DNA from 2 places in the Rhodococcus baikonurensis genome. Region 2 is predicted to be linked to the other one. Evidence: riboswitches for the same ligand, from Rfam matches in the RefSeq annotation. Region 2 holds a riboswitch; the other holds the start of a gene.
What was found. A riboswitch is a leader RNA that binds a small molecule or an ion and turns the genes downstream of it on or off. The one in region 2 is predicted to bind thiamine pyrophosphate.
Positions count from the first base shown of each region.

Region 1: it holds a riboswitch for thiamine pyrophosphate, as region 2 does, so the genes downstream of both, ABWI03_RS23545 (TenA family protein) here and thiO (glycine oxidase ThiO) in region 2, are expected to answer to the same signal.

Region 1 is NZ_JBEUOQ010000011.1:91,639-97,140, forward strand. It holds gene ABWI03_RS23530 (ABC transporter ATP-binding protein) at 1-319, opposite strand, end outside; gene ABWI03_RS23535 (ABC transporter permease) at 328-1,131, opposite strand; gene ABWI03_RS23540 (ABC transporter substrate-binding protein) at 1,109-2,137, opposite strand; gene ABWI03_RS23545 (TenA family protein) at 2,137-2,880, opposite strand; TPP riboswitch at 2,868-2,963, opposite strand; gene ABWI03_RS23550 (carboxylesterase/lipase family protein) at 3,068-4,636, shown strand; gene ABWI03_RS23555 (MFS transporter) at 4,629-5,502, opposite strand, start outside.
Region 2 is NZ_JBEUOQ010000003.1:291,081-296,582, forward strand. It holds gene ABWI03_RS08990 (GlnX family signal transduction membrane protein) at 1-1,009, opposite strand, end outside; partial or broken gene ABWI03_RS08995 (NUDIX hydrolase) at 1,171-1,623, shown strand; gene ABWI03_RS09000 (hypothetical protein) at 1,851-1,982, opposite strand; gene thiE (thiamine phosphate synthase) at 2,230-2,925, opposite strand; TPP riboswitch at 2,952-3,099, shown strand; gene thiO (glycine oxidase ThiO) at 3,099-4,178, shown strand; gene thiS (sulfur carrier protein ThiS) at 4,175-4,390, shown strand; gene ABWI03_RS09020 (thiazole synthase) at 4,383-5,135, shown strand; gene ABWI03_RS09025 (ABC transporter ATP-binding protein) at 5,265-5,502, shown strand, end outside.

The DNA of each region.
Region 1 (5,502 bases), on a different contig from region 2:
AACCGAGGGCCGTGTTGTCCAATACCGAGCGCCAAGGAAACAGAAGGTCCTTCTGCGGCATGTACGCGGTGTGCACCTCGGTGGCTGCTTCGGATTCCGTTGCGCGCGTGCCGACACGGACCGAACCCGAGGTCGGGGATTCGAGCCCGGCCAGGACGTTGAAGATCGTGCTCTTGCCGCAGCCGCTCGGCCCGATCACCGACACGAACTCGCCCGCGTCGGCGCGGAAGGACACCGAATCGAGTACGAGACGTGATTCTCCGGCCGTGTCGAACCTCTTGGTCAGGTCCTGGATTTCGACCATTGCATCCTCGACCATCGGGTCAGTCATGTCCGCGACCTTTCGTTCATCGCCCATGGTGCAACGATGCGCTCGATGGCGAACGTCAGCAAGTACAGCGTGACGCTGATCAACGCGGTCACCAGTACGGCCGCCAACACCAGATCGGTGCGGAAGGAGTTCTTCTGGGTGCTCATGTAAATGCCCAAACCGGAAGTTGCGCCGACGTATTCGGAGAACACCGCACCCACGACCGCATAAGTGATGCCGATGCGCAGGGCGGTGAAGAATCGCGGAATCGCCGAAGGAAGGCGGACGTAGCGGAACTCCTGCCAGCGAGTGCTACCCATACTGCGCAGGAGAGCGCCCGCTTCCCGGTCGGCCGCGGCAAATCCCTCGATGAGTCCGATGGTCATGGGGAAGAACGTCGCAAGTGCGATCACCAACACCTTCGGCAGCAACCCGAAGCCGAACCAGATGATCATCAGTGGCGCGATGGCGATGATCGGCAGCGTCTGCGAGACGACGAAAAGTGGTACCAGCGCGCGTGACAACCACGGCGAAAAGTCCACGACCACAGCAAGAATCCAGGCCAACACCAATGAAACGGTGAAGCCGACCAACGTGACCTGCAATGTCGACCAGGCGTGGTCGGCGATGATCTCGCGGTTGTCCCAACCCTGGGAAACAACGCGACCCGGAGACGGGAGTACTTGCGGCCGAATCCCACTGATCTCGACGTAGATCTGCCACGCCGCCACGAGGAGCACCACCACGGCGAGCGCGGGAAGCGCCCGCCGCGTGGTCGAGACCAATCGCCCGCTCACGTCAGGACGCGTCGAGATACTCATTGGTGAAGTACTCCGACCAGTCCGGCTTCTGGGTCAACGGCTTCCCATCCGGTCCGGCGAGCAACCCGTTGTCGAAGAGGAATCCCGAGTAGCCCGACCAGGTTTCGAGATTCTGGGCGCCCACGACGCCGTTGGCGTCTTTCATGTAGTCGGCGGCGAGCATCCGCTGGCTCTCACGGACGAGGTCTTCGTCGGTGAATGCTCCGGGATTCGCGTCGATGAGGTCCTGGGCGGCCTGGTCCGGGTTGTCGGCAGCAGTCTGATAACCGCGTTGAACGGCCTTGACGAACTTGCGTGCCTCGTCGGGATGGTCCTTCAACCACTGCTGGTTGCCGTTGATCACGATCGAATACGCATCGGGGAAGCCGTAATCGGTGTACTGGAAGTACCGCATCGGAGTTCCGTTTCGCTCCGCTTCGAGGCCTTCCCAAGCAAAGTAGGAGACGGTGAAGTCTGCCTGGCCCGAGTACACGGCTTCGTACGCGGACGTTCCGAGGGTGACCGTCGTGAAGTTCCCGGTTCCGCCGTCGTTGCGGATGATCTGCTGCAGCGTCTCGACTTCACCCGGATCGCCGAACCCGGCGTACGTCTTTCCGTCGAGATCACGCGGACGCGTGATGTCCGCACGATCCGCCTTCACGCCGATGCCGGTGGCGCGGTGCTGAAGTGGCGCGATGACGGACGTCGTGGCGGCGCCGGCCGCACGGGCGAACGTGGCCTGACTCTGTGTGCTGATGCCGAACTCCGCGTTACCGGCGTCGACGAGGGTGTCGGGCGAGGTGTTGTTGTACGGCAGGATCGAGACGTCCAGACCGGCGTCCTCGAAGTAGCCCTCTTGGAGGGCAACGTACAAACCGGTGTGGTTCGTGTTCGGTGTCCAGTCGAGTGCGAACCGAATGGTCCCGTCGGAAGAGCCGGTGTCAGAGGCGCATCCGGTCAGAACCGTGAATGCGGCTGCGATCGCGGCAGAGGTGGCAAGCGTGCGGCGTAGCGCCGCAAACGACATCACGACGCCGGCCAAGGCTGCTGGTGGAGTGCGGAATCCCAGAACATCAGCTCGTAGCGACTGGCCATGCGGAACGCTTCACTCATCGCCTCTCGCTCTGTCTCGGTGGCAGCTTCAGCCGCAACATCGACCAGTACGCGAGCCTGCGCCACCGACTCGTGGAATTCGGGTGCGTCGTAGGTCGTGACCCACTGTGCGTACGGATGCGACGGATCGGCGTCGAGTACCTCGCGCGCTGAAGCGGCAAGATCGCGGCCGACCTCGGCGTAGATCCAGAAGCAGGGGAGTACTGCCGCTGCGGAGACCGGGTAAGGCGCCGTTGCCGCAGTCGCCGTCAGATACGAGACGTATCCCAGGCAGGCCTGCGAATGCTCCAGCCGCTGCGAACCGGGTGGAAGAATTCCACCAGTCAGCAAACCGTCGTGAAGCGCAGATTCCACCGTCGCTGCCGTGGACGCGGAATTCGACCAGAAGCCCGCGGCCTGCGGATCCGGGGCGTGGGCCGCGACCAGGGACAACGCTTTCGAATATCCCTCGAGATAGAGCTTGTCCTGCTCGATGTACGTGCGGAACGCGTCGAGAGGCAACGTTCCGTCGCCGAGGCGGCGGAGGAACTCGAGCGAGTCGATCGACTCGCGGAGGACCTTCGTCTCGGCCCAGAGTCGATCGGTGAACCGATCCGTCGACGGCGCTGTGGCCACCGAGTTTTCGGCAGAATTGTATGCAGGCTGCGTAGTAGCCATGACATCCCTTCGTCAGCATTACCTGATCAGGTTCCCGGGTGTGTTCTCAGCCCCGCCCATGCGGAGCACCCCGTGTCAGAACTAGGCGACCTTAACACCGAGGGATTGTGTACTCGGCGCACACCCGTCCGAGATTGGTAGGTTTGGTCTTGATTGCCACACGCGCGGGTCGGGAGGGGATTCAGACATGGAGACCGACGTTCGACCAAATCTCGGCGAGGACGGAACACTGGTGATCCGTGCCAGAGGCGGTGAAGCCCGCGGGTATCCGGATGGCGGTGTGTTCGCGTGGAAGGGCATGCCCTACGCAGCAGCGCCGGTGGGTGCACGGAGGTTCCGCGCGCCGCAACCCGCAGAGCCGTGGGACGGGGTGCGCGACTGTCGTGAATTCGGGCCGATCGCGCCGCAAGGTCAGAGTCCGGCGGTTCCGATCGATCGGGCTTTCAAGATCGACGAGGACTGCTTGTCGATCAACGTCTGGGCCCCGCGACCCGACGGCACGCCTCGACCGGTGATGGTGTGGATTCACGGCGGCGCCTACTGCCTCGGGTCTGCCGCCCAAACGATCTACGACGGCCGTCATCTGGCTGAAACCGGTGACGTCGTTCTCGTCTCCTTCAACTATCGCGTCGGCGCACTGGGATTCTTGGACCTGTCCGCGTTTTCCACCGGGGATACCGTTTTCGAATCGAACTGTGGTCTGCGAGACCAGATTGCGGCGCTCGAATGGGTTCGAGACAACATCGACGCCTTCGGTGGTGACCCGAGTGCGGTGACCGTGTTCGGTGAGTCCTCAGGCGCAGGATCCATCACGACGCTCATGACCTGTCCGAGCGCCGAAGGTCTGTTCCATCGTGCGATTGCCCAGAGTCCTCCCGCGACCTCCGTCTACGGGGCCGAGCGCGCCAAGACCGTGGCAGAGCGGTTTCTCGAACTGCTCTCGATCGACCCTGAAGACGCAGGCGATCTGCTGACCACGGATCTCGAACTTCTCGTGAAGGCAAGCGATGACCTGGTCAACGAGATTCCGACACGGATTCCGGGAACTTTGGCAATGGCACCCGTCGTCGATCGAGATCTGGTGCCGCACTACCCGGTTGCGGCTTTCCAGAAGGGATACGCGCACCGAATCCCACTGATCATCGGTTCCAACAAGGACGAGGCGTCGATCTTCAAGTTCATGAAGTCGCCGCTGATGCCGGTGAGCGCGCAGTCCGTCGAGGCAATGCTCCAATTACTGGCGGACGATCACCCCGACATCTCCGCGACCAAACTTGCCGAGATCATGTCGGCCTACCCAGATCACGCGAAACCGAGTGGCGCGCTGGCGCTCTCACGGGACGCGGCGTTTCGCATGCCGACTCTGTGGATCGCCGACGCTCACTGCAGGCATTCCCCCACGTGGGTGTACCGCTTCGATCACGCGACGCCGATGCTCAAAGCCGCACGGATCGGCGCGGGTCACGCGACGGAATTACCTTATGTCTTCGGCAATTTCGGGACCCTGAACGTCGACCCCACATTCTGGCTGGGTGGGCGGAAGGCTGCGATGGAGGTGGCCGGCCGTATCCAACGGCGATGGCTGGCCTTCGCCAGGCATGCCGTGCCGGCAGCTCTCGACGGCTCGAAACATTGGGCGCCGTACGAGGAGGAGAAGCGGTCGACGCTGTTGATCGACTCGGCAGACACCCTCGTCAGCGACCCTGATCACGGACTGCGCGTCGCCTGGGGCAACGACGTGATGGGGTTCAACTGACGTCGGTCGAGTGCCGCGGACGATCCAGTTCGCGAAGCACCGGCAGGGAGGCACAGACCGCGGCGATCAGGATGATCGGAATCGACAGTGCCACAAAGGTCGACGCGATTCCGAGTTGATCGAGCAGAGGGCCGACCGCGAGGTAGCCGAGCGGACCGGCGGCGTAGGCCGTCGACGTCATGACACCGACGACGCGTCCGCGCATGTGCTCCGGGCTGTGCGTCTGCATGGCGTAGTTGGCGATCGGGCCGACTGGTCCGTAGACGAGACCCTGTAGTCCGGCGAGTACGAGGATCACCCACAGCGGAGGTAGAAGCGCCATGGCCAGCATCGCTATGCCGAGGACGGCGACAGCAAAAATCATGATCAGGCGCCGGGACATGATCGGTGCCAGCGGGGCGTAGGCGAGAGAGCCGATGATGCCGCCGATCGCCAATGCCATCAATACCGATCCGAGTTGGGCCGGTTGGTCCAACTCCGTGAAGTACACCGGGAACACGACGCTCTCCACCGGCATGTAGAGCGCGACGACGGCCATGTCGATCAGCGCCAGAGTGCGCAGCAGTCTGTTGTTCCAGACGAACCGAAGACCGTCGAGTGTGCCGTGCCAGATCGATTTCGGCCGATGCTCGTGTTCGGGCACTCCGGCGCCGGGAAGCCGGATGAAGGCGACCACGACGATCGAGAACACAAAACCTGCCGCAGTCACCCAGAGCGTGTTCACCGCTCCGATCGTTGCGATCAGGACACCGCCGATGCCAGGGCCGATCAGATATGCGACGTTGAAATTGGCCTCGTACACGCTGTTGGTTCGATCGAGCTTCCACTTGGCGGTCCGCGTTGCTGCGGGCAGCATCGACTCCCTC
Region 2 (5,502 bases):
GCAGGCGCTCGAGGGTGTCGCGCAGAGCGTCGACCTTGCGCGTGAACGTGACGTTGTCCTCGGCGGTCGAATCCCGTCTCGCCAATGTGAGAGTTTCGACTGTGCGTGCTTGCTGCGCCATGATTCGCGCCTCGGTCAGTTCGTGCAGTGGCTCGGCGCCCGCGTCGAGAGCGCGCCCGGTGGCAAGGGCGGACACCAGTCCGACCGTGAGCAGCCACAGCAGAGCTGCCGCAACGGCAATCGAGGCAAGGATCAACCCGAGGTTGAAGCGTCGGCGACTCTTGCGGGAGAAGTACACCTGGGTAGCCACCAGTGCGCACAGGACGAGGACGAAGGCCACGATCGGCCACCACGGTGGAGTCTCGAAATCGCGCTGTACCTGGGAGACCAAAGTCTCCTGCGAGGCGTGGAGTTGCTGAGCCATCGGCAGCAGCGACGTTTGCATCAACTGCGAGGCTTCGCTCAAATATGCTGCCCCGACCGGGTTTCCGACGCGATTGTTGGCCCGTGCGGTTTCGACCAGCCCGGTGTAGACGGACAGGTCGGTCGAGATGGTGGTCAACGCGCTGTGGCCGGCAAGATCCGTCGAGTCGAGGCCGGCCGATGCCTGCACGATCTCCGCCGACGCCTCGCCGATCGACTGTGTGTATCGGTCGCGTACGTCGGCGGGTTCGAGGCCACCGGAGATGAAGGCCGTGGCCGCGGCGGCGTCGGCCAATGACAGGGCGCTGTAGAGATTCTGGGCCGAGTTGGCGAGAGGCTCGGTTTCGACGAGGAGGAGGTCGAGATTTGCCTGACGGTTCTCGATCGCTGCAGTGGCGAGAAGTCCGGCGATCAAGGTGATCGCGATCAGGATCAGTCCGACGACGGTCAGCCGGCCAGGTGTGGACGACATGAATGCCTGCAGTTCGCGCCGCAGAAGTGCGCGCTCGTCTTCCGCCGATACCGACGTGGCCTCGGAGGGCGGCAGCGACCGGGGTTCGATGGACGGGACGACACGGTCGACCATCGAGCACCTCACTTCGCTGCTGTACGCGGGCTACCGAGAAATGATGCCGCCGAGAAATGATTCAGGGCATCTTCGCGAGCATATAAGCATCACCTACACCTGGAGCAGATTGAAACGGTTAGTGTGGGACAACGGCGAGAGCAGGCGGAGCGAGGTAGTCGATGCGTGGTGACGGTGACGGTTGGTCCATCGGATCGGACGGTACTCGGCATTGGGGTAAACACGGAGCCGCTGGACTGCTTCTGCGTGCCCCCGATTCGGACGGATCACCCATGGTATTGCTGCAGCATCGTGCGGCGTGGAGCCATCAGGGTGGAACGTGGGCACTGCCCGGCGGAGCGCGGGACTCACACGAGAGCACGACGCACGCTGCAGTCCGGGAGGCACACGAAGAAGCAGGTATTGCCGAGGACGCCGTCCGCGTTCGCGGGGAAGTAGTGACGATGCGCGCCGAGAGCGGGTGGACGTACACCACCGTCGTGGCTGATGCTGCGCATCCGCTGTCGACGGTTGCCAACGGTGAGAGCACCGAGTTGCGGTGGGTGCGTGAAGCCGACGTCGACTCACTGCCGCTGCATCCGGGATTCGGTTCCTCGTGGCCTGAGCTCCGGACCGAGCCGGTTGTGTCGGTGGACGGCGACCCGCACACCGTCGTGCTCGAGGACGGCGGATTCGGATGGTTGTCGGGTAATTCTCCTGAAGGCAGTGATCAGAACCTGTCCGAGGCGAGCAATACCCAGTTGTAGCGACGCAGTCTCAACAGGTCATATACACAGCAGAAGGGCCGGACTCCTGAGGAGTCAGGCCCTTCCGTGTTTCGGTCTCCCGACCGAAACGAGGCTCAGCTGAGCGAGTTCAGCGCCGTGATGAAGCTGACCGCGGTGATACCGAGCTTGAGCAGCTCGCTGATCTTGCCGAGGTTCAGGTCTTCGAGCGATTCGGTGCTGAGCGAGCCGGTGTCGAGGGATCCCATTTAGTGCTCCTAGGTTCAGTTAGTAACTGGAGGTAAACTACAACAAACCGAATGGGATGTGACACGCAATCGGAGCAACTGTGATCAAGATCACGCATTCCGACTTTTCGGACATCAAATCGCACCTAGGAACTGGGGGTTTGTTGTCTGATCGGACAACTTCCGTTCATGTTTCGAGTCAGGCGTGCTGACCCGTAACTGTGCGGAATCGCCCGGCAAACAGTTGACGGTCGCCAGTTACCGGTTTTCAGCGTCCGGCGACGGCTGCGGCGAGGCGTTGCGCGGCCGCCTGGGGATCTGACGCGTGGGTGATTGCACGCACGACGACGATGCGTGTGGCACCGGCGTCGAGCAGCTCTGGCAGGCGCTCCTCGTCGATACCGCCGATCGCGAACCAGGGGCGCGGCGGCGCGGCGTCGGCGGTCGATCGAACCAGTTCCAAACCGGACGCACTTCGATTCGGTTTGGTCGGTGTCGCCCACACCGGTCCGGTGCAGAAGTAGTCGACGCCCTCTTCGATGGCGGCCAGACTGGCCTGCGCGCGACTGCTCGTCGAACGGCCGATGACGACGTCTTCACCGACAACGGTTCGCGCGTAGGGGACCGGAATGTCGTTCTGGCCGAGGTGGAGGATGTCGGCACCGGAAGCCATCGCGAGATCCGCGCGATCGTTGACGGCCAACAATGCGCCGTGGCGTCGCGCTGCTGCCGCGAGAATGCCCAGCGCTACCAGTTCGTCCTTGGCCTCGAGCGGGCCGAACTCGCGCTCACCGGCGGATCCCTTGTCACGCAATTGGATGATGTCGACTCCGCCGGACAAAGCGGCCTCGGCGAACTGCGCGAGGTCGCCTTTCTCGCGGCGCGCGTCGGTGCACAGGTACAGCCGTGCTGCTGCCAGGCGCTCGCGCCGGTCGATGTCGTTACTGGGATGTGTGGGGTGCACGGAGCAAACGGTAGCCTCTAGGGAGCAAGGTTCGACACGGGAGTCCTGAAACGTCGTAGTCACTTTTTTGTCGTGACTGTGAGGTTCGTGGGGCTGAGAGGGGATCGCGACCAGATCCCGACCGTCAGACCTGACCCGGATCATGCCGGCGCAGGAAGTGGAGGTGGAGTTTCGTGAGTACACACGCTCGTACGGTGTCAGTGGTCGGCGGCGGTGTCATCGGTCTCGCCATAGCGTGGCGCGCAGCCCGCGACGGGTGGTCCGTTCGGTTGTACGACCCGTCCATTGGATCAGGGGCTTCGTGGGTGGCGGGCGGAATGCTTGCACCGCTTTCCGAAGGCTGGCCGGGTGAAGAAACAGCGTTGACGGTTGGTGCAGCGTCCCTGGAACGGTGGCCGGCGTTCGGTGAGGAGCTCGGAAAATTCGGGCAATCGGTCTTCACCGCGGACAGTTCGCTGACGGTGGCACTCGATGCTGCCGACGCGCAGGACCTGCAGACCATCGCCGAGTGGGTGAGCTCGCAGGGGCACGAACTCGAAGTTCTCGGTCGCGCGCGCATCCGTGAACTCGAACCGATGCTGGGCCGGGGCATCCGGTCGGGGTTGATGGCCGTCGGTGAATCCGCCGTCGACAACAGACTTCTGCTGGAGGCGCTGCAGAAGGCCTGCGCGGAAACCGGCGTCGAATTGATCGCGCGCGCCGTCAACGACCTCGCGGAACTGGATACCGATCAGGTAGTGCTCACCGCCGGTATCGCGTCACCCAAGCTGTGGCCCGGGCTACCGGTACGCCCGGTCAAAGGCGAGATTCTTCGCCTGCGGAGTAGGCCTGGAGTCACCCCGGCACCCAGTCGAACGATCCGTGGCAGCGTCCACGGCCGGCCGGCCTATCTCGTCCCGCGAGGCGACGGAATCGTCGTCGGCGCAACACAATACGAGTCCGGTGAGGACACACAGGTCACGATGGCCGGAGTACGGGACTTGATCAACGACGCCGAGGCGCTGATGCCGGCGATCGGCGAATACGAACTGTACGAATGCGCGGCAGGCCTGCGTCCCATGACGCCGGACAACCTGCCGTTGATCGGGCGCGTGTCCGATCGTGTCGTCGTCTCCACCGGGCACGGGCGCAACGGGGTCCTGCTGACGCCCGTCACCGCCGATGCGACGCTCGCGTTGTTGAACGGCACATCTTTGGTCGAGGTAAAAGGAACCGAACCCGAGCGGTTCGCAGTAGCTAAGGAAAATTCATGAGTGAGCAGGTCCCGATCGGGATCACCGTCAACGGCGAAGATCTCGAGTTCGATCGAGCAGTCACGGTGACCGAACTTCTGACGCACCTCGAGTTGCCGAGCAAGGGCATCGCCGTCGCCGTCGACGGTGCGCTCTTTCCTCGCGGGCGCTGGGACGAATCCGTCGGACGTGGTTGGGAAATCGAGATCCTCACGGCGGTGCAGGGTGGCTGAGCAGGACCTTCTCACTATCGCGGGCCGCAGTTTCGGTTCCCGGCTCATCACCGGAACCGGCGGCGCCGCCAACCTCGCGGTGCTCGAGGAAGCGCTTGTCGCCTCCGGCACCGAACTGACCACCGTCGCGATGCGGCGAGTCGACGCGGCCGGCGGCACGGGTGTTCTGGACCTGCTTCGTCGCCTCGGAATCGAACCGTTGCCGAACACCGCCGGGTGTCGGGGCGCCGCCGAAGCAGTGCTGACGGCGCAGTTGGCACGCGAAGCGCTCGAGACGAACTGGGTCAAACTGGAAGTCATCGCCGACGAGCGGACACTGCTGCCCGACGCAATCGAACTTGTTTCCGCCGCAGAACAATTGGTGGACGACGGATTCACCGTTCTGCCGTACACGACGGACGATCCGGTGCTGGCGCTTCGCCTCGAAGAGGTCGGCTGCGCAGCAGTCATGCCGCTCGGTTCGCCTATCGGCACCGGGTTGGGCATCGCGAATCCGCACAACATCGAGATGATCGTCGAGCGCGCCGGCGTGCCCGTCATCCTCGACGCCGGGATCGGAACGGCCAGCGACGCCACCCTTGCCATGGAGTTGGGCTGCGACGCCGTCCTGCTTGCGACAGCGGTGACGCGGGCCAAGAACCCCGCGTTGATGGCGTCGGCGATGCGTCACGCTGTTCTGGCAGGTTTCGAGGCGCGGCACGCCGGCCGGATCCCCAAGCGATTCTGGGCTCAAGCGTCGTCCTGAGGGACGAGATCCGGGTGATTTCTCGGGGTTCTGCCCGAATTGCCCGGATTCATGTCCTACCTGAGTACCACTCGGAACTAGACCTGTGGCCGATGTGCTGGTCATTGCCGGTAGGGCAGAGTTCTCCTCATGATTGAACTGAGGGGATTGACCAAGGTTTACGGACCGACGAAAGCGGTGGACGATTTGTCGTTCACGGTCAAGCCGGGCATCGTGACGGGCTTTCTGGGCCCGAACGGTGCGGGTAAGTCGACGACGATGCGGATGATTCTGGGGTTGGATCAGCCGACGTCGGGTGCGGCGTTGATCGACGGCAAGCCGTATCGGGAGCTGAAGACACCGCTGCGGACTGTCGGTGCATTGTTGG